Regions from separate parts of the Streptomyces sp. NPDC026062 genome, predicted to be linked through region 2. Evidence: riboswitches for the same ligand, from Rfam matches in the RefSeq annotation. Region 2 holds a riboswitch; each other region holds the start of a gene.
The links. Region 2 has a riboswitch for cobalamin ahead of ACZ4LX_RS33300 (CbtB domain-containing protein). Riboswitches for the same ligand answer to the same signal wherever they lie in the genome.
Positions count from the first base shown of each region.

Region 1: it holds a riboswitch for cobalamin, as region 2 does, so the genes downstream of both, ACZ4LX_RS31130 (cobalamin biosynthesis protein) here and ACZ4LX_RS33300 (CbtB domain-containing protein) in region 2, are expected to answer to the same signal.
Region 3: it holds a riboswitch for cobalamin, as region 2 does, so the genes downstream of both, ACZ4LX_RS09125 (ABC transporter substrate-binding protein) here and ACZ4LX_RS33300 (CbtB domain-containing protein) in region 2, are expected to answer to the same signal.

Region 1 is NZ_JBVHOQ010000044.1:21,983-29,746, forward strand. Features, by position in the region: gene ACZ4LX_RS31110 (alpha/beta hydrolase) at 22-1,149, opposite strand; gene ACZ4LX_RS31115 (class II aldolase/adducin family protein) at 1,323-1,985, opposite strand; gene ACZ4LX_RS31120 (inorganic phosphate transporter) at 2,222-3,484, shown strand; gene ACZ4LX_RS31125 (hypothetical protein) at 3,529-3,774, shown strand; cobalamin riboswitch at 3,937-4,068, shown strand; gene ACZ4LX_RS31130 (cobalamin biosynthesis protein) at 4,203-5,246, shown strand; gene ACZ4LX_RS31135 (cobyric acid synthase) at 5,243-6,784, shown strand; gene cobN (cobaltochelatase subunit CobN) at 6,805-7,764, shown strand, end outside.
Region 2 is NZ_JBVHOQ010000052.1:29,176-36,939, reverse strand. Features, by position in the region: gene ACZ4LX_RS33320 (pirin family protein) at 1-484, opposite strand, end outside; gene ACZ4LX_RS33315 (tetratricopeptide repeat protein) at 626-982, shown strand; gene ACZ4LX_RS33310 (GNAT family N-acetyltransferase) at 1,064-1,573, shown strand; gene ACZ4LX_RS33305 (CbtA family protein) at 1,714-2,481, opposite strand; gene ACZ4LX_RS33300 (CbtB domain-containing protein) at 2,511-2,726, opposite strand; adenosylcobalamin (AdoCbl) riboswitch at 2,772-2,865, opposite strand; gene ACZ4LX_RS33295 (histidine phosphatase family protein) at 2,989-3,573, shown strand; gene ACZ4LX_RS33290 (DUF6357 family protein) at 3,697-4,956, shown strand; gene ACZ4LX_RS33285 (antibiotic biosynthesis monooxygenase family protein) at 5,094-5,447, shown strand; gene ACZ4LX_RS33280 (GNAT family N-acetyltransferase) at 5,502-6,026, opposite strand; gene ACZ4LX_RS33275 (rhodanese-like domain-containing protein) at 6,020-6,505, opposite strand; gene ACZ4LX_RS33270 (helix-turn-helix domain-containing protein) at 6,669-7,649, opposite strand.
Region 3 is NZ_JBVHOQ010000007.1:233,265-241,028, reverse strand. Features, by position in the region: gene ACZ4LX_RS09135 (ABC transporter ATP-binding protein) at 1-602, opposite strand, end outside; gene ACZ4LX_RS09130 (FecCD family ABC transporter permease) at 599-1,687, opposite strand; gene ACZ4LX_RS09125 (ABC transporter substrate-binding protein) at 1,684-2,724, opposite strand; cobalamin riboswitch at 2,788-2,974, opposite strand; gene ACZ4LX_RS09120 (acyl-CoA dehydrogenase family protein) at 3,369-5,270, opposite strand; gene ACZ4LX_RS09115 (hypothetical protein) at 5,438-6,727, shown strand; gene ACZ4LX_RS09110 (carbohydrate kinase family protein) at 6,911-7,764, opposite strand, start outside.

The DNA of each region.
Region 1 (7,764 bases), on a different contig from region 2:
CGGCCGAAGCGGCACATCAGCTCACATCAGGGGCGTGAGGAAGCGCCGCAGCGTCTCTTCGTAGTGAGCCGGGTCGGCATTCCACATCGCCGCATGCGGAGCCTGGGGTACGGCGTGCAGGGCGACCAGGTCGGGGCGGCGGGCGGCGAGCTCCCGGGACGGCTGCCAGGGGGCCAGGGTGTCGTCGGGTCCGTGGAAGATCAGTGTCGGGACATGCAGGGTCGCGGGGAGCGAGGTGTCCAGGAGCCTGGCTCCGCGCAGTCCGGTCTGTCCCTGGGCGGCACGGACGGCGAGGGGCAGCACGGCGGACGGGACGCCGTTGGCCGCGGCCAGGGCGCGCAGGGTGGTGGCCCAGTCCAGCACCGGTGAGTCGAGGACGAGGCCGCAGATCCGGTCCCGCAGCGCGGAGTTGGCGCAGGCGTGCAGGGCCATCGAGGCGCCGGTGGACCAGCCGTGCAGGACCACCTTCTCGGCTCCGTAACGCACGGCGAAGCGGATGGCCGCGTCCAGGTCGCGCCATTCGGACTCGCCGAGGTGGGCCAGTCCGTCCGGGGAGCGCGGTGCCCCGGCGTCTCCCCGGTAGGCGAGGTCGAGAACGGGCAGCTGCTGGCCGTGCAGGAAACCCGTCACGTTCAGAGGGTGTTCCCGGGTGGTGCCGAGCCCGTGCACGGCGATCACCCAGGTGTCGCGGGGGCCCGGCACGAACCAGGCGGGCAGGCCGCCGAGTTCGCCGGGGATCTCCACCTCGCGGAAGTCGAGGCCGAGGGCGGTGGCGGGGTCACCGGTGTGGACCTCCGGCGTGATGCGGACCTTGGCGCCGGGGCGCAGGGTGCCGCGGTTCACGCGTTCCAGTCGGCGCACGACGGTGTCGGGGGCCTGGTGGGCCTGGTCGGCCACCGGTCCCACCACGGCGTGGACGTCGTCGCCCACCAGTCCGTAGGTTCCGGGGCGCAGCGACGTGAAGGACCGGGTCAGGGTGACCTGACCGGCCGCCGTCGCATGCACGGTGAGTCTGCGGTCGGCGGGCAACGGGCGTCCGGACGGCGTCTTGAGGGCGACGCCACCGGCGTACCGGCCGGCCGCGACCGCTGCCGCGCCGACGCCGAGGATGGAGGTGACGGCAGCTGCCGTTGCTGTAGCGGGGCGCACGGCTTCAGTCTCCGGGGCACCGCCGCACGCTGCCAGCGGACGGGGGCCGTCCGGTGGGCCGGCCGACACGGGGGCGCCCGGCCGGGGGCCGGGTGTGCGGGGCCGGGCGGCGGGCGGGGCCGGGCGGCGGGCGGGGCCGGGCGGTCCCCGGCCTGGCCCGGTCCGTATGTGGTTCAGTCCGGCCGCTGTCCGTACCCCTTCAGTGCCTCCTTGACCTCGCCCAGCTGTTCCGGCGTGAGCAGCGCCGGGGTGCGGCCGGGTACGGAGCTCGCGGTGAGCCAGAGGCGGCACAGCCATTCGAGCTGGGCGGTGCGGTCGTACGCCTCGTCGAGGGTGGCGCCGTAGGTGACCGTGCCGTGGTTGCCCAGCAGACAGCCGGTGCGGTCGCGCAGAGCGGCGAGCATGTTTCCGGCCAGTTCCTCGGTGCCGTACCGGGCATACGGAGCGACCCGGACGGGGCCGCCCAGCATCGCGGCGGCGTAGTGGACCGACGGCACCTCGGCGACCAGGGTGGAGACGGCCGTGGCGTGCACCGCGTGGGTGTGTACGACGGCCGCCGCGTCGGTGTTCCGGTACACCGCGAGATGGAGCGGGAGTTCGCTGGTGGGGACCAGCTCACCGAGGACCTGGTTCCCCTCCAGATCGACACCCACCAGGTCCCCGGGACGGAGCCGGTCGTACGGCACTCCGCTCGGGGTGACCAGTACGGTCGCGCCGACCCGTGCCGAGACGTTGCCCGAGGTGCCCACGACCAGCCCTTCGGTGGCCGTTCTGCGGGCGGCGGCAACGACCGCGTCCCAGGCCTGTTCGATCGAATCCCGCCACTCGCTGCTCATTCGAAGATCCTTTCCACGGATGAGCGGCCCGCTGCCGCCCCTCCCCCGAAGGCCCGCCCGGACTCCGGATCCCGGGCCCACACCGGCCTGTAGCGGAATCACGCCGTCGCACGGCGGACACATGGGACTGCGCCGCCCCGGTCGGGGTCACCGCAACGCCCTGCCCAGTTCATCTTCCGTTCACCCAGATTGCCTACGGTCCACGTGCCACTGACGTCGAACGATTGCCTGGGTAAATGGAACACATCACGCTGCTGCTCGCGATTGTGATCGTGACAGCTCTAGTGTTCGATTTCACGAACGGTTTCCACGACACCGCCAACGCGATGGCCACAACCATCTCGACCGGCGCACTCAAACCCAAGACCGCGGTGGCCATGTCCGCCGTTCTCAACCTCGTGGGCGCCTTCCTGTCGGTGGAGGTCGCCAAGACGATCTCCGGCGGGATCGTCAACGAAGACGGGCTCAGAACCGAGGTCATCTTCGCGGCGCTCGTCGGCGCCATCCTGTGGAACCTGCTGACCTGGCTGGTCGGCCTGCCGTCCAGCTCCTCCCACGCACTGTTCGGCGGCCTGATCGGCGCCGCGGTGATGTCCGCCGGCTGGTCGTCGGTCGACGGCGGCACCGTCGTCACCAAGGTGCTGCTCCCTGCGGTCGCCGCCCCGGTCGTCGCCGGTGTGGCAGCGCTGCTGGCCACCAAGCTGACGTACCGCATCGGCGGGAAGGTCACGGGCGGCGCCCAGGAGAAGGCCACCGCGAAGGGATACCGCGCCGGGCAGATCGCCTCCGCCGGGCTCGTATCGCTCGCCCACGGCACCAACGACGCCCAGAAGACCATGGGCATCATCACGCTCGCCCTGGTCACCGGTGGCGTCCTGGCCCCCGGCTCCAACCCGCCGGTCTGGGTCATCGTGTGCGCCGGTCTCGCCATCGCACTCGGCACCTACCTGGGCGGCTGGCGCATCATCCGCACCATGGGCAGTGGCCTGACCGAGCTGAAGCCGCCGCAGGGCTTCGCCGCCCAGACCAGTGCGGCCACGGTCATCCTGGCCTCCTCGCACCTCGGCTTCTCCCTCTCCACCACCCAGTCCTGTTCCGGTGCCGTCATGGGCGCGGGCCTCGGCCGCAAGGGCGGTGTGGTCCGCTGGTCGACCGCCACGCGGATGTTCGTCGCCTGGGGTCTGACGCTGCCGGCCGCCGGTCTGGTCGGTGCGGGCGCGGAGTTCCTCACCAAGCAGGGCACCTGGGGTGTGGTGGTCGTCGCGGCGCTGCTGGTCGCCGGCTCCGGTGCGATCTGGCTGCTGTCGCGGCGCAAGCCCGTCGGCCACGACGACGTCGCCCCGGCCGCCGCGGAAGCCGAGCCCGCAGGTGTCGTCACCACGGCCATCGCGGCCGTCAGCCCGCCGCCCACCGCGGCCGCTCAGCCCCACGACCTCACGGCCACCATCCCGGCCCCCGCCGGTCCGGTCTCCGACCCGGCCCGACCCGCCACGGTCTGAACGACCCACCACGGTCCCAGAGCCTCCGGTAAGGACAGATCACCATGAACATCGACTGGGCAGCCCTCGGCACCGTCTTCGGCGTCTCGCTCGTCGCCACCGTCGCCCTGGTGGGCCTCTTCACCCTCGGCATCGTCGGCCTCTCCAAGCAGCCGGAACCGGCCGCCCAGGGCGGCCCGGCAGGCGGGCCGGCGGGCACATCGCTCAGGCTGGCCCGCGCCGGCGGGTACGTCTGCTTCGGACTGTGCGCCGCCGCGGTGGCCTACGGCATCTATCTGATCGTCGCCTGACGTCACACCCGCCCCTCCCAGCTCACCCGCATCGGGCCGGACGCACTTCGTGCGCACCCGGCCCGATGTGCGTCTGCGCACACTGCACCTCCGCAGGTCAACGGCAAGTTGACGGACGTTCGCAGAGCGTGGTGGACTGCCGGAGCCATTACGGCGACAGCAGAGGAAGCCGGTGCGAATCCGGCGCGGTCCCGCCACTGTCACCGGGGAGCAGTCCCCCACCACGGGAAGTCACGGTCCACGCAAGCGGACTGGAAGGCCGGGGGAACTGCGGATCCGGAAGCCAGGAGACTCTCGTCGCCGTCACGTCGAACCAGGGCGCGGACCCTGAGTGAGGACATTTCGCCATGCCCGGCTGCCGTGCGTTCGCTCCTGTGCAACTCAGAACAGGCCCCAAGGTCCTTCGAGGCGCAACGGCCGGCTGACCCGTGCGTGCCGATCGCATCTTCGCGTACGGCGCCACGGCCGGTCTGATCGGCGATCTGCTGCTCGGTGACCCCCGCAGGGGGCACCCGGTCGCCGCCTTCGGGCGGGCCGCGGCAGGCGTCGAACGCCGTCTGTGGCGCGACCACCGCGGGTGGGGCGCCCTGCACACCCTGGTCTGCGCCGGAGGCGCCGCCGGGGGTGCCGCACTGGCCTCCCGCGCCCTGCGCCGCCACCCCGCCGGGTCCGTCGCCCTCACCGCAGCCGCCACCTGGTCCGTCGTCGGCGGCACGTCGCTGGGCCGCGAGGCACGGTCCATCGGCGATGCCCTGACCGCCGGGGACATCGAACTGGCCCGTGAGCGGCTGCCGCATCTGTGCGGCCGCGACCCGCAGTCCCTGGACGGGCCGCAGATCGCCCGCGCCGTCGTGGAGTCCGTCGCCGAGAACACCTCGGACGCCGTCGTCGGCGCCCTCGTCTGGGGTGCGCTGGGCGGGGTCCCCGGACTCGTCGGATTCCGCGCCGCCAACACGCTCGACGCGATGGTGGGCCACAAGTCCCCCCGCTACCTGCGCTACGGCTGGGCCTCGGCCCGCCTCGACGACCTCGCTGGCTGGCCGGGCGCCCGGCTGACGGCCCTGCTCGCCGTGGCCGCCGGGGGGCGGCCACGGGAAGCGGTGCGCGCCTGGCGGGCCGACGCGGCCAAGCACCCGAGCCCCAACGCGGGTCCGGTGGAGGCCTCGTTCGCGGGCGCGCTCGGCGTACGCCTCGGCGGAACGCTCGCCTACGGCGGCCGGGTCGAGCACCGCCCGGTACTCAACGGGGAGACGGGCCGCGCGGTGGAGCCCGGGGACATCGAACGGGCCGTACGGCTGTCGCGCCGGGTGAGCGCCCTGGCCCTCGGCGTGAGCGTGGCCGCCCGTCTGGGTGCGGGGCTCGCGGCACGAAGGATCGCGGGGACCCGCACCGCAGGCACTCGGCTCCCGGGGTCCCGGCCCTCCGGAGCGCCACTCCCACAACCCCGACTCCCCGAACGGAGACCGACATGAGCGGCGGGCTGCTGGTCGCCGGGACCACCTCGGACGCGGGCAAGAGCGTCGTCACGGCCGGCATCTGCCGCTGGCTGGTACGCCGGGGCGTGAAGGTGGCGCCGTTCAAGGCGCAGAACATGTCACTCAACTCCTTCGTCACCCGCGAGGGCGCCGAGATCGGCCGTGCCCAGGCCATGCAGGCCCAGGCCGCCCGGGTGGAGCCGACCGCACTGATGAACCCGGTGCTGCTCAAGCCCGGCAGCGACCGCTCCAGCCAGGTCGTCCTGATGGGGCGTCCGGTCGGCGAGATGAGCGCGCGCGGCTACCACGGCGGCCGGCAGGAATCGCTTCTGTCCACCGTCGTGGACTGCCTGGAGCAGCTTCGGGGCACGTATGACGCGGTGATCTGCGAAGGGGCGGGCAGTCCGGCCGAGATCAATCTGCGGCGCACGGACATCGTGAACATGGGCATCGCACGGGCGGCACGCTTCCCGGTGGTGGTGGTCGGCGACATCGACCGGGGCGGGGTCTTCGCCTCGTTCTTCGGTACGACGGCGCTGCTCTCGGCCGAGGACCAGTCGCTGATCGCCGGCTACCTGGTCAACAAGTTCCGTGGCGACGTCTCGCTGCTGGAGCCCGGTCTGGACATGCTGCGCGATCTGACGGGCCGGCCGTCCTACGGGGTGCTGCCGTTCGCCCACGGTCTCGGCATCGACGAGGAGGACGGGCTGCGGGTCTCGCTGCGCGGCGCCGTACGGGAGTCGGTCGTCGCGCCGCCGCACGGTGAGGACATCCTGCGCGTCGCCGTGTGCGCCGTGCCGCTGATGTCCAACTTCACCGACGTGGACGCGCTGGCCGCCGAACCGGGCGTCGTGGTGCGGTTCGTGGACCGGGCCGAAGAACTGCACGACGCCGACCTCGTCATCGTGCCCGGCACCCGGGGCACCGTGACGGCGCTGGCCTGGCTGCGCGAGCGCGGGCTCGCGGACGCGCTGCTGCGGCGCGCCGCCGAGGGCCGTCCCGTCCTCGGCATCTGCGGCGGCTACCAGATCCTCGGCGAACACATCGAGGACGACGTGGAGTCGCGCGCCGGGCAGGTCGAGGGGCTCGGGCTGCTGCCCGTACGCATCCGGTTCGACCGCGAGAAGACCCTCGCCCGGCCGGCCGGCGAGGCGCTCGGCGCTCCGGTCGAGGGGTACGAGATCCACCACGGGGTCGCGGATGTGCGCGGCGGCGAGCCGTTCCTCACCGACGGTGGCGGACAGCGCCTCGACGGCTGCCGGTCCGGCAGCGTGTGGGGCACCCACTGGCACGGCTCGCTGGAGAGCGACGCCTTCCGCCGCCGCTTCCTGACCGAGATCGCACGGGCCGCCGGCCGCCGCTTCGTCCCCGCCCCCGACACCTGCTTCGCCGCGCTGCGCGAGGAACAGCTCGACCGCCTCGGCGACCTCGTCGAAGAACACGCGGACACCGATGCGCTGTGGCGACTCATCGAGTCGGGCGCACCGGCAGGACTTCCCTTCATCGCCCCCGGAGCACCTGGAGCACGCGCATGAACGCCCCGCTGACCGCCCCGCTGAGCACCGTGCTGCTGTTGTCGACCGCCGACACCGACCTCCTGGCCGCCCGTGCCTCGGGCGCGCCGTACCGGATCGGCAACCCGACCCGTATCGACGTCCATGAGGAACTTCCCGCGCTGATCGAGGGCTCCTCCGTCGCCGTGGTCCGTCTGCTGGGCGGCCGACGTGCGTGGGAGGACGGGCTCGCCGCACTCAGGGCGTCGGGCATCCCGACCGTGCTGCTCGGCGGTGAGAGCGTGCCGGACGCGGAGCTGATGGCCGAGTCGTCCGTACCGGCCGGGGTCGTCGCCGAGGCGCTGAGGTACCTGGTGGAGGGCGGCCCGGGGAACCTCGTCGAGCTGGCCCGCTTCCTCTCCGACACCGTCCTGCTCACCGGACACGGCTTCGCCGAACCGGAGAAGATGCCCGAGTGGGGGCTGCACGGCAGCCGTACGTTCACCGAGGGCCGCCCGACCGTCGGCGTGCTCTTCTACCGGGCCCACCACCTCTCCGGCAACACCTCGTTCGTCGACGTCCTGTGCGACGCCGTGGAGGCGCGCGGCGCCAACGCCCTTCCGGTGTACTGCGGTTCGCTGCGCGGCGCCGACGCCGGGCTGTACGAGCTGCTGGGCCGGGCCGACGCCCTGGTCGCCACGGTGCTCGCGGCCGGCGGCACCCGCGCGTCGGACGCCTCGGCCGGGGGCGACGACGAGGCCTGGGACATCGGTGCGCTCGCCGATCTGAACGTGCCGGTGCTGCAAGGACTCTGCCTCACCTCCTCCCGTGCCGCCTGGGAGGCGTCCGACGCCGCACTCTCCCCCATGGACGCGGCGATGCAGGTCGCCATCCCGGAGTTCGACGGCCGGCTCGTCACCGTGCCGTTCTCCTTCAAGGAACAGGGCCCGGACGAGGTCCCCGTGTACCGCGCCGACCCCGAACGCGCGGCCCGCGTCGCCGGGATCGCCGTCCGCCATGCC
Region 2 (7,764 bases):
TCGGCAGGTCCGTGTGGTGCTGGAAGTGCGGTTCGACGTTGCGGTGGGCATCGGGCAGGGCGACCCAGAGCTGGGCGCCGTGCAGGAGCGACGCGTGCGGCCTGGGGCTCTCCTCCGAGTGACTGATGGCACGGCCGGACGTCATCAGACCGAGTTCGCGCGGGCGGATCGTCTCGAGGCTGCCCAGGCTGTCGCGGTGCAGGACCTCGCCCTCGTGCAGCCAGCTGACCGTCTGCAGGCCCATGTGCGGGTGGGGCGGCACCTGCATCCCGGGCTCGTCGGCGATGTCGTCGGGGCCGTAGTGGTCGACGAAGGCCCAGGCCCCGACCATGCGGCGGCCCAGGTTGGGCAGCAGCCTGCGGACCTCGGTGGACTCGCCGAGCCGGACATGTCGCGGGGTGAGAAGTTCACGTACGGGTTCGGCGACGACGAAGCCCCTGCCTCCGCAGACGGAGAGTGCGGCCTGACGATCGAGATTGCTCATGACGCTCAACCTATTCCCGTGCGACTCCGGGCGGGCGGCACCCACGCCGAATATTTAGTGGAATGTTAAACCATTGATGCGTGTTGGGGGGTGTGGACGCGTACGGGAACAGCCCGGCGGCATCTCGACCGAGGAGATCACATGAGCGACACCTACTACGAGTTCGGTACCGCTGCCGAACGCTGGGACCGTGCGCAGTTCTTCTTCGGCTCGAAGGAGTACACGACCGCGGCCCGGATTCTGGGCGGGCTCGTCGAGGAGGTGCCGGAGCAGGTCGCGCCGCGGCTGCTGCTGGCGCGCTCGTACTACCACTCGGCGCGGCTCGGGCGGGCCGAGGCGGAGCTGCGCGAGGTGCTGGAGCGCGACCCCGTCGAGCAGTACGCGCGGCTGATGCTGGGCCGCACACTGGAGCGCCAGGGCCGACAGGCCGAGGCCGACACACAGCTGCGGATGGCCGCCGCGCTGGCCGGGGACTTCCCGCCGGCCGACGGCGCGTGACCTCGGCGGTCGCCGGGCCCATCGGGCCGCACCCGGAAATCCGGGTGCGGCCCGGCCGCGCCGCGTGATACTTCCCGGGGCATGACCGACCTCGTCACACCACGCCTGCTTCTGTATCCGATGACCGTTGCCGACGCCGGACAGGTGGCCGCGGGCCTGCCGGCCGACGGTGTGCACTGGGCTCCGGGCTATCCCTCACCGGGCGAGATGAGGGCGGCCAGGCGGTTCCTGGACACCTGCGCCGAAGCCGGTGATCCCACTCCCTACGGCCCGTACGGCATACGGCGCCGCGAGGACGGACTGGTGATCGGGGGCGTGGGGTTTCACGGACCGCCCGACGAGAGGGAGCACGTCACGATCGGTTACGGGCTCGTGGAGTCGGTGCACGGCCGTGGGTACGCCTCGGAGGCGCTTCGCGCGCTGCTGCGGTTCGCCCGCGACCGGGGCGTCGTCTGCGTACACGGGGACGCCGACCTCGACAACATCGCCTCCCAGCGCGTCATGACCGCGGCAGGCATGCGCCTGGTGAAGGAGGACACGCAGCTCAGGTACTACAGGACCGACTGGGACGGGTCCGCCCGTCAGGCGTGAGACGGCTCCCGCGCATGCCCGGAGCCCGCCGGACCTCTCCCCGGCGGGCTCCGGGCATGCTGTCGACGCGGTGCACACCCTTCTCCGCGCCCGGCACGCCGTTCAGGTCCCGCGTGCCGGGCCCGTCGTCGCGCCGGGGTTCAGCCCGCGACGGTCGCCGGCAGGTTCGCCGCGCCGTCCGTGACCGCAACCGGTTTCGGCACCAGCAGCCGTTCGGTGAGATATCCGAAGACCAGCCCGAAGGTGGTCCAGAGCGTGACCTGCACCGCGAGCGTGGCCAGCCTGAACTCCCAGAGCAGAGCTGCCGGGAAGTCCTTTCCGACCTCGTTGAACGAGGGAAGGAAGGCGTAGGCCAGCCCGGTCACCAGCACATAGCCCGCGGCTGCGGCGATGGTGGCGTTCCAGTTGCCCAGGCGTGGGGCCAGGCGCTTGCCGAGGATGACGGCGGCCACGGCCAGCAACACGCTGAGCACCACCATCAGGAAGAACAGCGTGGTACGTCGGCCGATGGTGTCCGGGTTGCCGACCGCCGGCGGATTCGCCGGGTACTTCAGGAACGGCACGATGTACACGGTCAGCAAGGCCGCTCCCGCGATCAGCGCAGCCGTCGCCCTCGGGCCGAAGCGGCCCATCCGGCCGAGGGCGTAACAGAAGACGAGCGCGGCGATGCCGCCGACGGCGACGCCGAAGACGAGTACACCGGTGGCCAGGCCGGCGGTGGACTGCATGGTGCGGCTGACGAGTTCCTCGCCGCCGCCGTGGTCATGGCTGTGTGTCTCTTCGAGGGCGATGGCCGCGTCGACACGGGACTCGCCGAGGAAGTAGGCGACGAGCAGTGCGAGAGCACCCGCCACCAGGCCGGCCAGCATGCCGCGGACCAGCAGAGCTCTGACAGATATGGAGTTCATGAGGGATTCCCCTGGATCAGCCGGATGGATCAGTGGCAGGGGAAACCGAGAAGGTGGCGGCCGTCGTGGACCCACTCGTGCACGCCTTCGCCCGAGATGAGCGCGGTGGCGCCCTGCTCGGCGCCGACGAAGTACAGCAGGATCAGCATGACGACGCCGAAGAAGACCGCCCAAGGGGCAATGGTCTTCAGCGAGATGGGGGTGATGGCGGGTACGGCTGTCGCGGGGGCAGCAGTCTGAGCCATGGCAGAACCTCCTGAGGGAACACGCGTCCCGATCGTGGTGCCTGAGACGAAGGTGCTGGGTCTGACTTCCCGTACGGAAACGGGTTCACAGTGGCGCGACCGTGCCGGATTCTCACCGGACTTCCGTCACACCTTCGTCATGTCGTCGCGACGATACCGCCTGGGAGCGGGTGCCGCCATGGTGCCGGTGTGCGGGCCGACGGGCCCCGATGCCATGGTGGGGTTGGCCAAGTGGCCCTGGTTCAGGGAGTTGAGGGCGAGCATGACGGTACGGGTGATGTTGATCTCACCGGCGATGAACGCCGCGCTGCGTGAGGCCCGGTTCGCGGGTGACGCGTCGCTCGACGAGTCCGGCCTCCGGCTGGCGCGTTCCGCGGCGGGCACGTTGCCTGCGGCGGACCGGGCCCTGCACGGACCGTCCCGGCGCTGCACGCTCACCGCCGACGCGCTCGGGGTGCGCTCCCTCCCCGAACTCTCGCTTCACGACTGGGATCTGGGACGCTGGACGGGCGCCCGGCTGGACGAGGTGAGCGCGAGCGAGCCGGAAGGTGTGGCGTCCTGGCTCGCGGATCCCTCCGCCGCACCGCATGATGGCGAGTCCTTGGAGGAACTGTGCGCGCGGGCAGGGGCGTGGCTCGACGAGCTGGACGGCGGTGGCCCGGGACGGGTGCTCGTGGTGGCCGAACCCGCCGTGGTCAGGGCCTCGGTCGTCCATGCGCTGGCCGTTCCGCCTCAGTCGTTCTGGCGGATCGATATCGCACCGCTGACGCTCACGGAGCTCAGCGGCAGGTCGGGGCGGTGGAGCCTGCGGTGCGGCAGGCCACTTGCGCCGGGGCAGGGCGGTTGACATGCCTTGCGCCGGGTCGTCCGTCCGCTTCTCGGCCGAATGCCGCACGGCCGGCCGGTGTCCTGACCGAAGCACCGGACGACCGGCATCCGCTGCTCTCGTCCCATGGGGAAGACTGAGCCCATGAGAGACACCGTTTTCACGCGCGACGGCGGCTGGATCCCGAAGGTGATCCGCGAGGACGGTGAGCTGAGGCTGATGCTCGGTGCCGGGGCCGACGCCAACCATGAACCCCGCACGTTCACCTTCCCGATCGGGGAAGCCCATCTTGCGGTGATCCGGGAGGACCTGGCCAGACACCTGCTGCTGTGGAGTGCGGTCCTTCCCCTGTGCGACGACGCCGGCACCCGGGGCCGGCTCGACGAGACCGCCGCCGTCGCGCTCCTGGATCCGGTCCTCCTCTCCCCGCCCTCGGATGTGGACGCTCTCTTCCGCCGCATCCGGTGGGACAGAAGCCGGCTCATAGCCCATGGGGCTGACATCGGTTCGCTCGAACGCGGTCAGGTCTGTACGGCCATGCGCGCGGCGACAGAGACGTCGAACGGGAAACGAGCTGCGGAGTACCACGCGAACCGCCGTCGCGCCGAGCGCGGAACCGTACTCGGTCCGCTCGACGCCGCGATTCTGAAGTACACGGGCCAGTATCTGCACGGCTCGACGGTTCCCGGACGGATGCCCGGCGCCGTCGACCCCACGCTGCTGTCCGAGGTCATGCGTGTGATCGCCACTGCGGAGCAGGCGTGCGCCGGGATGCGGATCGGCCGCGATCCGCGACGGGGAAAGCACGCCACGGACAAGCGCGACTGGGATCGGATGGCGACGGCGGTCGACGCGGCCGTGCGCCGCGCACATCCCGAGGTCGTCGACGACGCGGTGCGTACCGTGGTCTTCCTGATGTGCTCGGAGGCCGCAGGCCGCTCCAGGAACATGTCCATGGACGATGCCGAGGAGGCTGTCGCCGACCGCACCGGCTTCGGTGAGAGTGCGCGGAAGACGGTCCTGTCGTTCACCGACGACAAAGGCGTCGAGAAGCAGTGGAGCTCGGGCTCCCCTCGCACCGCCGGCGCGGAGTTCTGGGAGTTCGTCGGCGATCGCTCCGCCTCGGACAACAAGGTGTTCACCATCGAGGACGAGAGGATGGGCGAAGGGATCCAGCTCCACTTCTACGCGGACTCCATCGCCCGGATCACCACGGTGCGCGAGGGTGAGAGCGGGTCGGATCCGGAGTACCGGGTCGAGTACAGCCTGGTCGACGGGATCGGCGAGTACCGGAACATGGTGAGCGCCTTCGTTCTCGGCGGCTGCGCCGCACTCGATCAGCACGGTCCCTGGATGCAGAATGCCGACTTCGAACGCGCGCGTCGGGAGCGCGGCGCCAAGTAGCCCCGGCAGGAGCCATCGCCTGCGCCGCCGGAAAACCCGCGTACGAACGGGCACACCAGCCACGCGAGCTCGGCGCCGGCCACAACCGTCGCAAAAGACGCTGGATCGTCCGGCACGTCCCGCCTTACGGTGACGCGATGAGCGAGCAACCGGAAGTGTCCGCCAGGCCCGTCGAAGCCTTTGAACCTCCTTACTACGTTGCTGTCTTCACTGCTGTGCGGTCGCCCGAGCAGGGCGGCTACAGCGAGACGAATGCCCGTATGGAAGACCTGGTGAAGAACGTCCCGGGGTTCCTGGGGATGGATCACGCACAGACTCCTGGCGGTCTGGGCATCACCGTCGGGTACTTCCGGGACGCCGATGCCCTGACCGAGTGGCGGACCAACGCCGAGCACCGTGCGGCGCAGAAGCGCGGACGTGCCGAGTGGTATCGGAGCTACACGCTGCACGTGGCGAAAGTGGAACGGAGCCAAGGATTCACGCGAACGTAGGCCCGCCGCCTCCCGTCCGCCGCCCCGTGGCGCACACCGGCAAGGTCCGGACGGCTACAGCCGGACGGCGTGACCGTCCACGGGCGCTCGGGGCAGGTCTTCTGCCGGGCGAGTGGGGAGTGAGAACCTGATCTTGGACCGGGCTTGGGCCCCCACGTGGTGGTAGAAACAGATGGCATCGGTGTTCCAGTCGGGGGTCTGCCACTGCATCTGTGCGGCGCCGCGGGCTGCTGCCGCGTCCTTCACGGCGTTGAGCAGCGCGCGCCCCCAGCCCTCGCCTCGGTGCGGTTCGGTGACGAACAGGCAGTCCAGGTGCACGTAGTCGGTTGCCTGCCAGGTGGAGAACTCGCGGGAGCAGGTGGCGTAACCAATCAGTTCGCCGCCGCGGTCGACCACGAGACACCACGCTCTCGGATGTACTGAGAACAGCACGGGCTCCAGACGGGTGGCGAGATCAGCGGGCACGGGTTCGGCGCGCTCGAAGGCGGCATGGGCGGCGCACAGGAGAGCTATCGCCGGCAGGTCGGCCGCGATGGCCGGACGGATCACGCCGTCCGGCCGTGCGGTGTCCTTCAGCATGCGCAGGAGATTCCCGAACGCGGGGCGGTCAGGTCGTCGACAGGACGCTGCTCGGCACCGGTGGCGGAGTCGTAGGCGAATCCCTCGCGTACCCAGTACTCGAAGCCGCCGAGCATTTCCTTGACCTGGTGTCCGAGGCGGGCGAAGGCCAGCGCCGCACGGGTCGCGCCGTTGCAGCCGGGGCCCCAGCAGTAGGTGACCACGGTCCGGGCCGGGTCGATCAGGCGCGGCGCCAGGTCGGCGATCCGCGCGGTGGGGATGTGGATGGCGCCGGGGATGTGACCCTGGTCCCAGGCGGCATTGCTGCGGGTGTCGACCACCACGATGCCGGGTGCGCCGGATGCCAGATCGGCGTGGACGTCGGAGACATCCGCCTCGAAGGAGAGACGGGCGGCGTAGTGGGCTGCGGCCTCGGCCGGGGTGGCGGCGGGCACGCTCAGGACAACGCTGGTGATCTCTGCGGAAGCGGTGACGGGCATAGGGCGGGAACCTCTTGTTCTTGCTGGTCGGGACGAGGCCGGGTGGACCGTGTCGGGTGTCCCCCGGCCGGCGACGGCTCCATCCTCCGATCCCTGGGCCCGCCCTACGAGTGGCGTAAACGTCTGAAGTCGCCAAGATTCCGCCAGTCGTACGGCGTGACCCTCAGGGGAGCGCGGAGACGCGGGTGAACGTCTTGCGGTAGGCCGTCGGCGTCGTCCGCATCTGGCGGGTGAAATGGTGCCGGTACGTCGCGGTGCTGTCGAAGCCGACCGCGGCGGAGACCTCGTCGACGGTGCCCTCGCCGGATTCGAGCAGTGGCAGGCTGGCAGCCACTCGCTGGGCGATGACCCAGCGCATGGGGCTCACGCCGTTGCGGCGGCTGAAGTGCCTCAGGTATGAGCGTTCCGACATGCACGCGGCCTGGGCCAGGGCGGACACGGACAGCGGGGTGTGCAGTTGACGCAGTGCCCAGTTCATGCTGTGCGTGACGCCGTCGTCCTCGGGACCGATCTCTCCCACCGCAGCCTCGATGAACTGGGCCTGCCCGCCCTCGCGGTGCGGCGGAACGACGAAGCGGCGCGCCACCGCGTTGGCGACGGACGCGCCGTGATCGGCCCGGACCAGGTAGAGGCACAGGTCGATACCGGCCGCGCTGCCCGCGCTGGTGAGGACATCGCCGTTGTCGACGTACAGCACGTCGGGATCGACTTCGATCCCGGGATGCCGTTCGGTGAGCGCGCGGGCGTAGCGCCAGTGGGTGGTGGCGCTACGGCCCTCCAGCAGCCCGGTCGCGGCCAGCGCGAACGCCCCCGAGCAGATCGACACCAAGCGCGCCCCGCGCGCATGGGCCCGCAGCAGCGCTTCCACCAGGGCGGGCGAGACCTCCGCCCCGACCTTGGCCACCCCCGGCACGATCACCGTGTCCGCCGCGGCCAGCGCATCGAGTCCGTGCTCGACGCGCAGCGTGAACCCACCGACCGCCCGCAGATCCTGGCCGGGCTCCTCGGCGCACACCCGCAGCTCGTACCAGGGCAGGTCTCCCAGCTCCGGCCGGGACAAGCCGAAGACCTCCACCACCACGCCCAGCTCGAAGGGCGCCATTCCATCGAAGGCCAGTGCCGCCACCACGTGCGTTTTCGTCACGGCCATATCTTAATGACCAACAATATCCAGCCACGACAGCGCGGGCGGTGAGATGGGGCGACCGGGCATGGGCGGGCTCAGTTCCTTCTTCTCGGTGCGGCCCCTGGGCCCGGTG
Region 3 (7,764 bases), on a different contig from region 2:
AGGTCGTGCAGAGCGACGACGGCCGTCAGCGGCAACGAGGTGACCAGGGACAGCAGTTCCAGCTGATGCTGGATGTCCAGGTGGTTGGTCGGTTCGTCGAGCAGGAGCTCCCTCGGCTGCTGGGCCAGCGCTCGGGCGATCTGGACGCGCTGGCGCTCTCCGCCGGAGAGCGTGTGCCAGGACTGCTCGCGGCGGTCGGCGAGACCGGTCCGCTCCAGGGCTTCCCGCACAGCCGTCTCGTCCGCCGCCGTCGGCGCCGACCAGGCGCGCCGGTGCGGGATACGGCCCAGGCGTACGACGTCCACGACGCTCAGCTCGACCTGCGTGACGGCGTGCTGGTCGACCACGGCGACCCGTCTGGCCACGGTGCGGCGGCCGACAGCGGCCAGCGGGTCGTCGTCGAGGGTGACCACGCCCGCGTCCGGAGCCAGGACTCCGGCCAGGATGCGCAGCAGGGTGGACTTGCCGGAGCCGTTCGGGCCGATCAGCCCGATGGTGGCACCGGGCGGCGGGGCCAGCGAGACACCGTCCAGAATGAGCCGGCCGCCCGCCTCCCTGCTGACCCGGTCGGCCCGCAGACCGCCGCTGGTGGCCGCGGTCACGGGGCCCTCCGGGTGCGGTACAGGACCAGCACGAAGGCGGGCACCCCGATCAGGGCGGTGACGACTCCCACCGGAACCTCCTGCGGGTCGAGGACGGTCCGGGCGAGGGTGTCGACCCAGACCAGGAAGACGGCCCCGGCGAGCGCGGTGACCGGCAGCAGCCTGCGGTGCCCCGAACCGGTCAGCGCACGGGCCGCGTGCGGCAGCACGAGGCCGACGAACCCGATGGCGCCGGCCGAGCTCACGAGTGCGGCGGTCAGCAGCGCGGTCGTGCACAGCAGAACGATCCGGGTACGGCCGACGTGGACACCGAGGGTGGCCGCCGCGTCCTGACCGAAGGCGAAGGCGTCGAGCGTCCGGGCGTGGCCGAGGCAGACCAGCAGCGTCACGGCGAGCACGGCGGAGCAGATCCACACATCGCTCCATCCGACGCCGCCGAGCGAGCCCAGCAGCCAGAACAGCACCCCCCTGGTCTGTTCGGCGTCGGCCGCGGTCATCACGACGAAGGAGGTGAGCGCGGAGAAGAGCTGCATGGCCGCGACCCCGGACAGGACGACGCGGTCGGTGCTGCCGCCCAGGGTGTGACTGAGCAGCATGACCAGGGCGAAGGAGCACAAGGCCCCGATGAACGCCCCGGCCGACAGGGAGACCGCTCCCCCGCCGACGCCGAGGACGACGACCACGACGGCGCCGGTCGAGGCTCCCGAGGAGACCCCGAGGACGAACGGGTCGGCGAGCGGATTGCGCAGCAGCGACTGCATGACGGTGCCGCAGACCGCGAGTCCCGCGCCGCAGACGGCGGCGAGCAGGGTGCGCGGCATGCGCAGGTTCCAGATGATGCCGTCACGGATCGGGCTGAGCCGCGACTCACCGGCACCGAGGTGGGAGGCGACCGTGGACCAGACGTCGGCCACGGAGATCCGGGCCGGGCCGATGGTGACGGCGAGGGCGACGGACAGGAGCAGCAGCAGGATCCCGCCGGCCCACAGGAGTCCGCCGCGCAGGCCCCGCAAGCCCCGTCGGCCGGGCCGGGGGTGCGTGCCCGCGTACGCGGGCGGCGCCGCGGCCTGTTCGGTGTCCGTCACCCCGCGAGCCCGAAGGCGCGCAGCCCGGCGGCGACGCGCTCCACGCCCTCGACGGTCCGGATGGTGGGGTTCATGGCTTGGCCGCTGAGCAGCACGTAGTGCTTGTCGCGGACGGCGTCCATGTTCTTCGTGGCGGGGTTGGACTCCAGGAAGGCGATCTTCTTCGCCGCGCTCTCGGCGGTCTGCGACTTGCGGGTCAGGTCGCCGATCACCAGTACGTCCGGGTTGCGGTCGGCGACGGTCTCCCAGTTGATCTGGGGCCACTCCTCGTGGGTGTCGTCGAAGGCGTTCTTCGCACCGAGCTCCCGGGTGATGATGCCGGGCGCCCCGCAGCAGCCGGCCAGGTACGGAGCCTCGGAGTTGGCGAACCAGTACATCAGTGAGGCATCGGAGGCGTCGATGTCTCTCGTCGCCTCACGAACCCGGGCGCGCAGCCCGGCCACCAGTTCCTCGCCGCGCTCCGGTACGCCGAACACCTTGGCCAGGTCGCGCACTTCGCCGTAGACGCTGTCCATGGTCAGGGCGCCGGTGCGGACACCGTCGCCGTCCTTGCTGTTGTCCTTGGCGGTGCAGTCGGCGGGCGAGACATAGGTGGGGACACCGAGTTCCTCGAACTGCTCGCGGGGGGCGACTCCGCCCTTGGCGAGCGTCGACTCGAAGGAGGCGCTGACGAAGTCGGGTTCCTGGTCCAGGACCTTCTCCGACGAGGGGCGGTTGTCGGAGAGCCTCGGGACACCGGCGTTGGCCTTCTCCAGCCCCTTCAGTACGGGGTCGGTCCAGGTGGCCGTGGCCGCCAGCCGGTCGGCGAGGCCGAGCGAGAGCAGGATCTCGGTCGATCCCTGGTCGACCGGCACGGCGCGCTCGGGGGGCGCGTCCACGGTGACGGTCCGTCCGCAGTTCGTCAGGACCACCGGATAGCCGTCGGCTCCCCCGGACTTGGCTGCGGAGCCGCCCGAGCCGCCGCCGCAGGCGGACAGCAGGATCAGCGCGGCGGTGAGCAGGGCGAAGGAGCGGGCGGGGCCGGCTGTGGGCGGCACGGAGTACCTCGGCGTCTCTGGGCCCATGCGCGGGGCCCTGTGTACGGAGTTCCGCGGCCCGGTACCGGGCCGTGGGTGCCAGCAGGTCTTCGGACTCGGGTTCACGCGGACGGGACGCCTTCCCGGGAAACCGTGGGTCTCCCAGTGGCCGTGGCCCCGCCCGTCCCCCTCACCGCTGCGCGTCAGTTCCGGATTCACACCGGATTCCCTGACTCCTAGGTGGAGTTCGACTGGCTCCGGGCACGCTACCACGACCCTCTGCGCAGCTCAGCTGCAGTGTGGGTCCGGCCAGGGAAGCCGGAGGTGTGCCGTACGCACGCCTGTGACCGGCCGTGCGGGTCCAGCCCGTACGGACCGGGGCGGTGCCGTACGCACGCCTGTGACCGGTCGCGGGGGTCCGGCCCGTGGGGCGCCGGGGCGGTGCCGTACGCACCGCCCCGGCGCGGGACCGGCCAGGCAGCGTTTCTCCGGCTACGCCTTGCGGCGAACCGATTCGCCAACCTGGCCGTGTGCTCCCTCACACCACCGTGAGAGCACAGCCGCGGTACCCCAGAAGGCCAGCAGGACTCCCCGGACGCCCAGACACCGGACCGCGTCCGCCGCCCGGCGCGGCAGCACGGCGGCCGACTGCCTCGGTGTGCCCGTCATCGCGTCCTCCCGGCGGGTTCCTGGGTTCCCGTGGTGTTCCAGGAAGCGCCCGGGTCGTCGTACGCGTCCATGTAGCCGGCTCCCGCGATGGGCCAGTCGGCGAGCAGTTCCCCGGGCAGCGCGAAGGAATCGGCCAGCTCGGGCAGATGACCGCTCACGGCCGCGACGAGCTGCTCGATGGCATCGGTGAGCCCGTCGACCTGGCCGGCGGTCAGATGGCCGGCGGCGAGCAGATCTCCGCTGTCGCGCGCGACCCGGCGCAGCGCGAACAGCCGGGCCAGTTCACCCAGCCGCTCGCGGGCCGCTCCCGCGGGCAGCTCCGCGATCGCGGTCTCGTACGCGTCGGCCGCCTGCCGGACCGCATGGGCCTCGGTCCCCCGCAGGGCGGGCCCCGAGGCCGCGTTCCAGCGTTCCAGCGGGCCGCCTTGCGGCACCCGGGCCAGCCGTGCGGCCGCCCTGTCGAACCAGATGTGTTCCGCCTGCGCCAGGAGCCGGCGAAGGAAGCGCAGATCGGTGAGGTCACCGTCCGGCGGGCCTGCGGCCGGTTCCTCCCGCGTCGCGCGTGCCGCGTCGAAGAGCAGTCCGGCGGCAGCCCGCGTGTGGATGGCCAGGTTGTCGCCCTCGGCGGTGATGGCGCCCTCGATCCCGGTGACGAGTTCGGCCATCCCGTTGTTCTCCAGCAGTCCCTGGGCGCCGCACCGTTCCCGGCACTCGACCATCACCGACCGGGCCTGCCAGGTGATCCACCCCTTGGCGATGTCGACCAGCCGCTCGGCGGCCTCCCGCTCCGCGGGCGGCCGCGTCGCCACCTGTTCCCAGCGGTCCAGAGCACGTCGGTGCAGCAGGCTCATCGCGTAGACGGTGGCCATGGCCTCGGCGAGCGGACCGTGGTGGCTGCGGTGGGCGATCACCGGCACCGGAGGCGCCGAGCGGCTTCCGGAGACGAAGCGGTGGCCTCCGTAGCGGACGGCGATGGCCAGCGTGACCCGTGCCGAGCCCACCGCGCTCGCGCTCATACAGATCCGGCCGGTGGTGACCCGTGCGATCGAGGTGAGGAAGCGGCGCCGGTGTCCTGTGGTGTCGCTGCGGAACACCCCGTCGTCGCCGACCCGCCCCTGCGCGCCGCCGAGCAGCGCGCCGCGGTCCACGAAGACCTGGTCGAAGGAGGTCAGGCAGTGGTCCACCGGACTGCCCATCCGCGCGGGCAGCAGGCGCACCCTCACCCCGGGCAGGGTCCGGGAGGCGTCGGTGAGCGGCACAAGGAGCAGGAAGACCCCCTGGTCCACGCCGTCGACGATCAGCCGGGCGGCGACGAGTCCCGACTTGGGGCCGCCGGCCGGACTGGTGTTGGGCATGAACTTCTGGGCGCCGGAGTGCGGGGTGTGCACAACGAACCCGTCCCGGTCCGGGTCATAGGTGGCGGTCGTCTCGACGGCGACCGCGTCATTGCCGTGGGCCACCTCCGTACAGAGGAAGGTGCCGACCCGTCGCAGGTCGAGATAGTCCGACAGATCGCGGGGGCTGTCGGCGTCGTTGTCCAGGAGGCTGCCGAGGAAGAGGTTGTAGTGAATGCCCGCGACGGTGGCGAGTGCCGGGTCCACCGGGGCGATCCATTCGTGCAGAGCGGCCAGGGCTCGTGGGTCGGCGGCCGGGCGGGCGGCGCTGTCCAGTGCGCTGTTGAGCCTGCGCAGCCGCGCGTGGGCAAGGGCGAGCCGCTCCTCGGGGGCGAGGCCGGGAGGGGGGCAGACGGGCCGGCGGAACGGATCCGTGGCGACGAGCCGGCGCCAGAAGCCGTGCTCGCGCTGGGCGTCCGGACCGAGGAGCGCGGTGGTGAGCGGGCCGGCGAACGGCCGGGTTCCGGCTCCCGAGGGTCCGGCGCTGCGGAGAAGTGTGGTCATACAAGCGGGAACGATCGGAAATCGTCCAGGACACCCCGCAGCCTGCTACAAAAATCGATTCTCCCCTGCCCGGCGGGGTCTCCGACGCCACCCGCCCGGCCACCACTCGTCACCCGTATGCAGTAATTCGCCGCGCTGTGCGGGCGTCCAGGACATCCCCTTGGGGCATGGAACGGCACCCCGACGAGTCGGCAGCGACGGACGAGCACGCCGAACTGGAGGCCCTGCGCGCCCGGGTGGCGCAGCTGGAGATCCGGGCCACGGGCCGCTCCCGGCCTCGTGTGCGTTCGTTCTTCGCGGTCCTGCTGATCCTGGTGGCGGCTGTCCTCACCCCGTTGAGCATCGTGTCGAGCTGGGCGAGCGATGTCGCGGGGAACACCGACCGCTACGTGAAGATGGTGGAGCCGCTGGCCTCCGACCCCGATGTGCAGGCGGCGGTGACCACACGCGTCACCGATGCCGTCATGGTGCATCTGGACATCGACGCGCTGCTGGCGGACGTCGCTCCGGCCGACCGGCCCGTGGTGGACAAGGCACTCCGCAGGCTCGGCGACCCGCTGACCGCCGGCATCACGAACCTCGTCCGCGGCACCGTGGAACGGTTCGTGGCCGGCGACGAGTTCGCGCGGGTGTGGAGCAGCCTCAACAGGTCCGCCCACTCCGCCGTCGTGAAGGCGCTGACCGGCGAGGGCGGCGGCGCGGTGAAGCTGACCGACGACACCGTCACCCTGGACCTCGCCCCGGTCATCGACCGGGTGAAGCAGCGTCTCGTCGACCGGGGCCTGACGGTCGCGGGGAGGATCCCGGAGATCCACACCGACTACACGATCCTGACCTCGGACTCGGTCGGCAAGGCCAAGCAGGGTTTCCGGGCGCTCGAACTCCTCGGATTCTGGCTTCCCGTGGTCACGCTGGTGGTGGCGGCGGGCGGGGTGCTGCTCGCGGTACGCCGCCGGCGGGCACTGGTCACCGCGGCGCTCGCGGCAGCGGCGTGCGCCGCCCTGCTCGGGCTCGGGCTGTGGGCAGGACGTGCCTTCTACCTCGACAGCCTCCCCCCGGACGTCTCGCAGCCGGCTGCGGGCGCTGTCTTCGACGCGCTGGCCGGCTATCTGCGGGCCGGGGTCCGGCTGGTCGTGACGGTCGGCGCGGTGGTGGCGCTCGCCGCCTGGCTCACCGGCGCGGGCCGGGCCGCGACCCGGGTCAAGGCGGTGTGGAGCGGTGGCATCGGGGCCGTCCGGGAGGCGGCCGGTGTCACCGGCGGTCCGGTCGGCAGATGGGTGCACCGGGCGAGGCGGCCGCTGAACTGGACGGTGGTCGTGGCGGCTGTCGCGGTGCTGGTGGCGTGGGACCGGCCGACGGGTCTGGTCACGGTGTGGATCGCCCTGTGCGCCCTGTTCGTCCTGGCTGTCGTCGAGTTCCTCGACGACAGCACACCGCGTCCGGCGGCACCTGCGTAGCCCCGCCGCCGGGACCGCCTTGTAATGCCCGAGTAACGGGCGGCCCGTACAACGGTGCCGTGCCGGTGACAGCTGGGCGGTGAGGGGTGGGCAGCATCTCCGGAGCCACCGCTCCAGCATCTCCTCGCCGGCGCATCGGCGGTGCCGCCGTCCCCGTGGGGGGTGACGGTGGCACCGCCGCGTTCACATCCGGCCGAGTGCCGCGTCCAGTTCGGCCAGGTCGGGCGGGTTGGCGCCGGCCCTGGCGACGGTGACGGCCGCCGACGCCGCCGCGTGCCGCAGGACGTCCCCCATCGTGGCCCGGTCCACTGCCCGCAGCCGCTCCCGGCCGGCGGCGCCGAGCAGTCCGTGTGCGGCGAGTGCGTGCAGGGTGCCGGACATGAAGGCGTCCCCCGCGCCCACCGTGTCGACGACCTCGGCCGGCGGCGCGGCGACGGTCACCGGCCCGTCGGGCAGGACCGCACAGGCTCCGTCCGCGCCCCGGGTGACGAGGACGACGGCCGGGCCGGTGGCGAGCCACCGCTCGGCGGCCTTCACCGGGTCCTCGCCCGGATACAGCCATTCCAGGTCCTCGTCACTGGCCTTGACCACGTCGCTGAGCGCGACACAGCGCTCGGCCCTGCGCACGGCGGCCCCGTGGTCCCCCATCAGCTCCGGACGCACATTGGGGTCGTAGCTGACGGTCGCGCCCGTCCGCAGCGATTCGACGGCCGCGACGACGGTGGCCGCTCCCGGTTCCATCACGGCCGCGATCGACCCGGTGTGGAGGTGCTGGGGCGCCGTGTCCGGCCGGACCGCGCCGAGCGTCCAGGTGATCTCGAAGGTGTACGCGGCCCTTCCGGTGCTGTCCAGGGCCACGGCGGCGGACGGGGTGGGGGCGGTCGCGCCGTCCGTGCGGACATCGACCCCGGCTCCGGTCAGGTGGTCGCGGATCAGCCGCCCGTTGTCGTCCGCCCCGAGCTGAGTGAGCAGCGTCGCACCGTGTCCGAGCCTGGCCAGGCCGTACGCGACGTTGGCCGGGCTGCCTCCCGGATGGA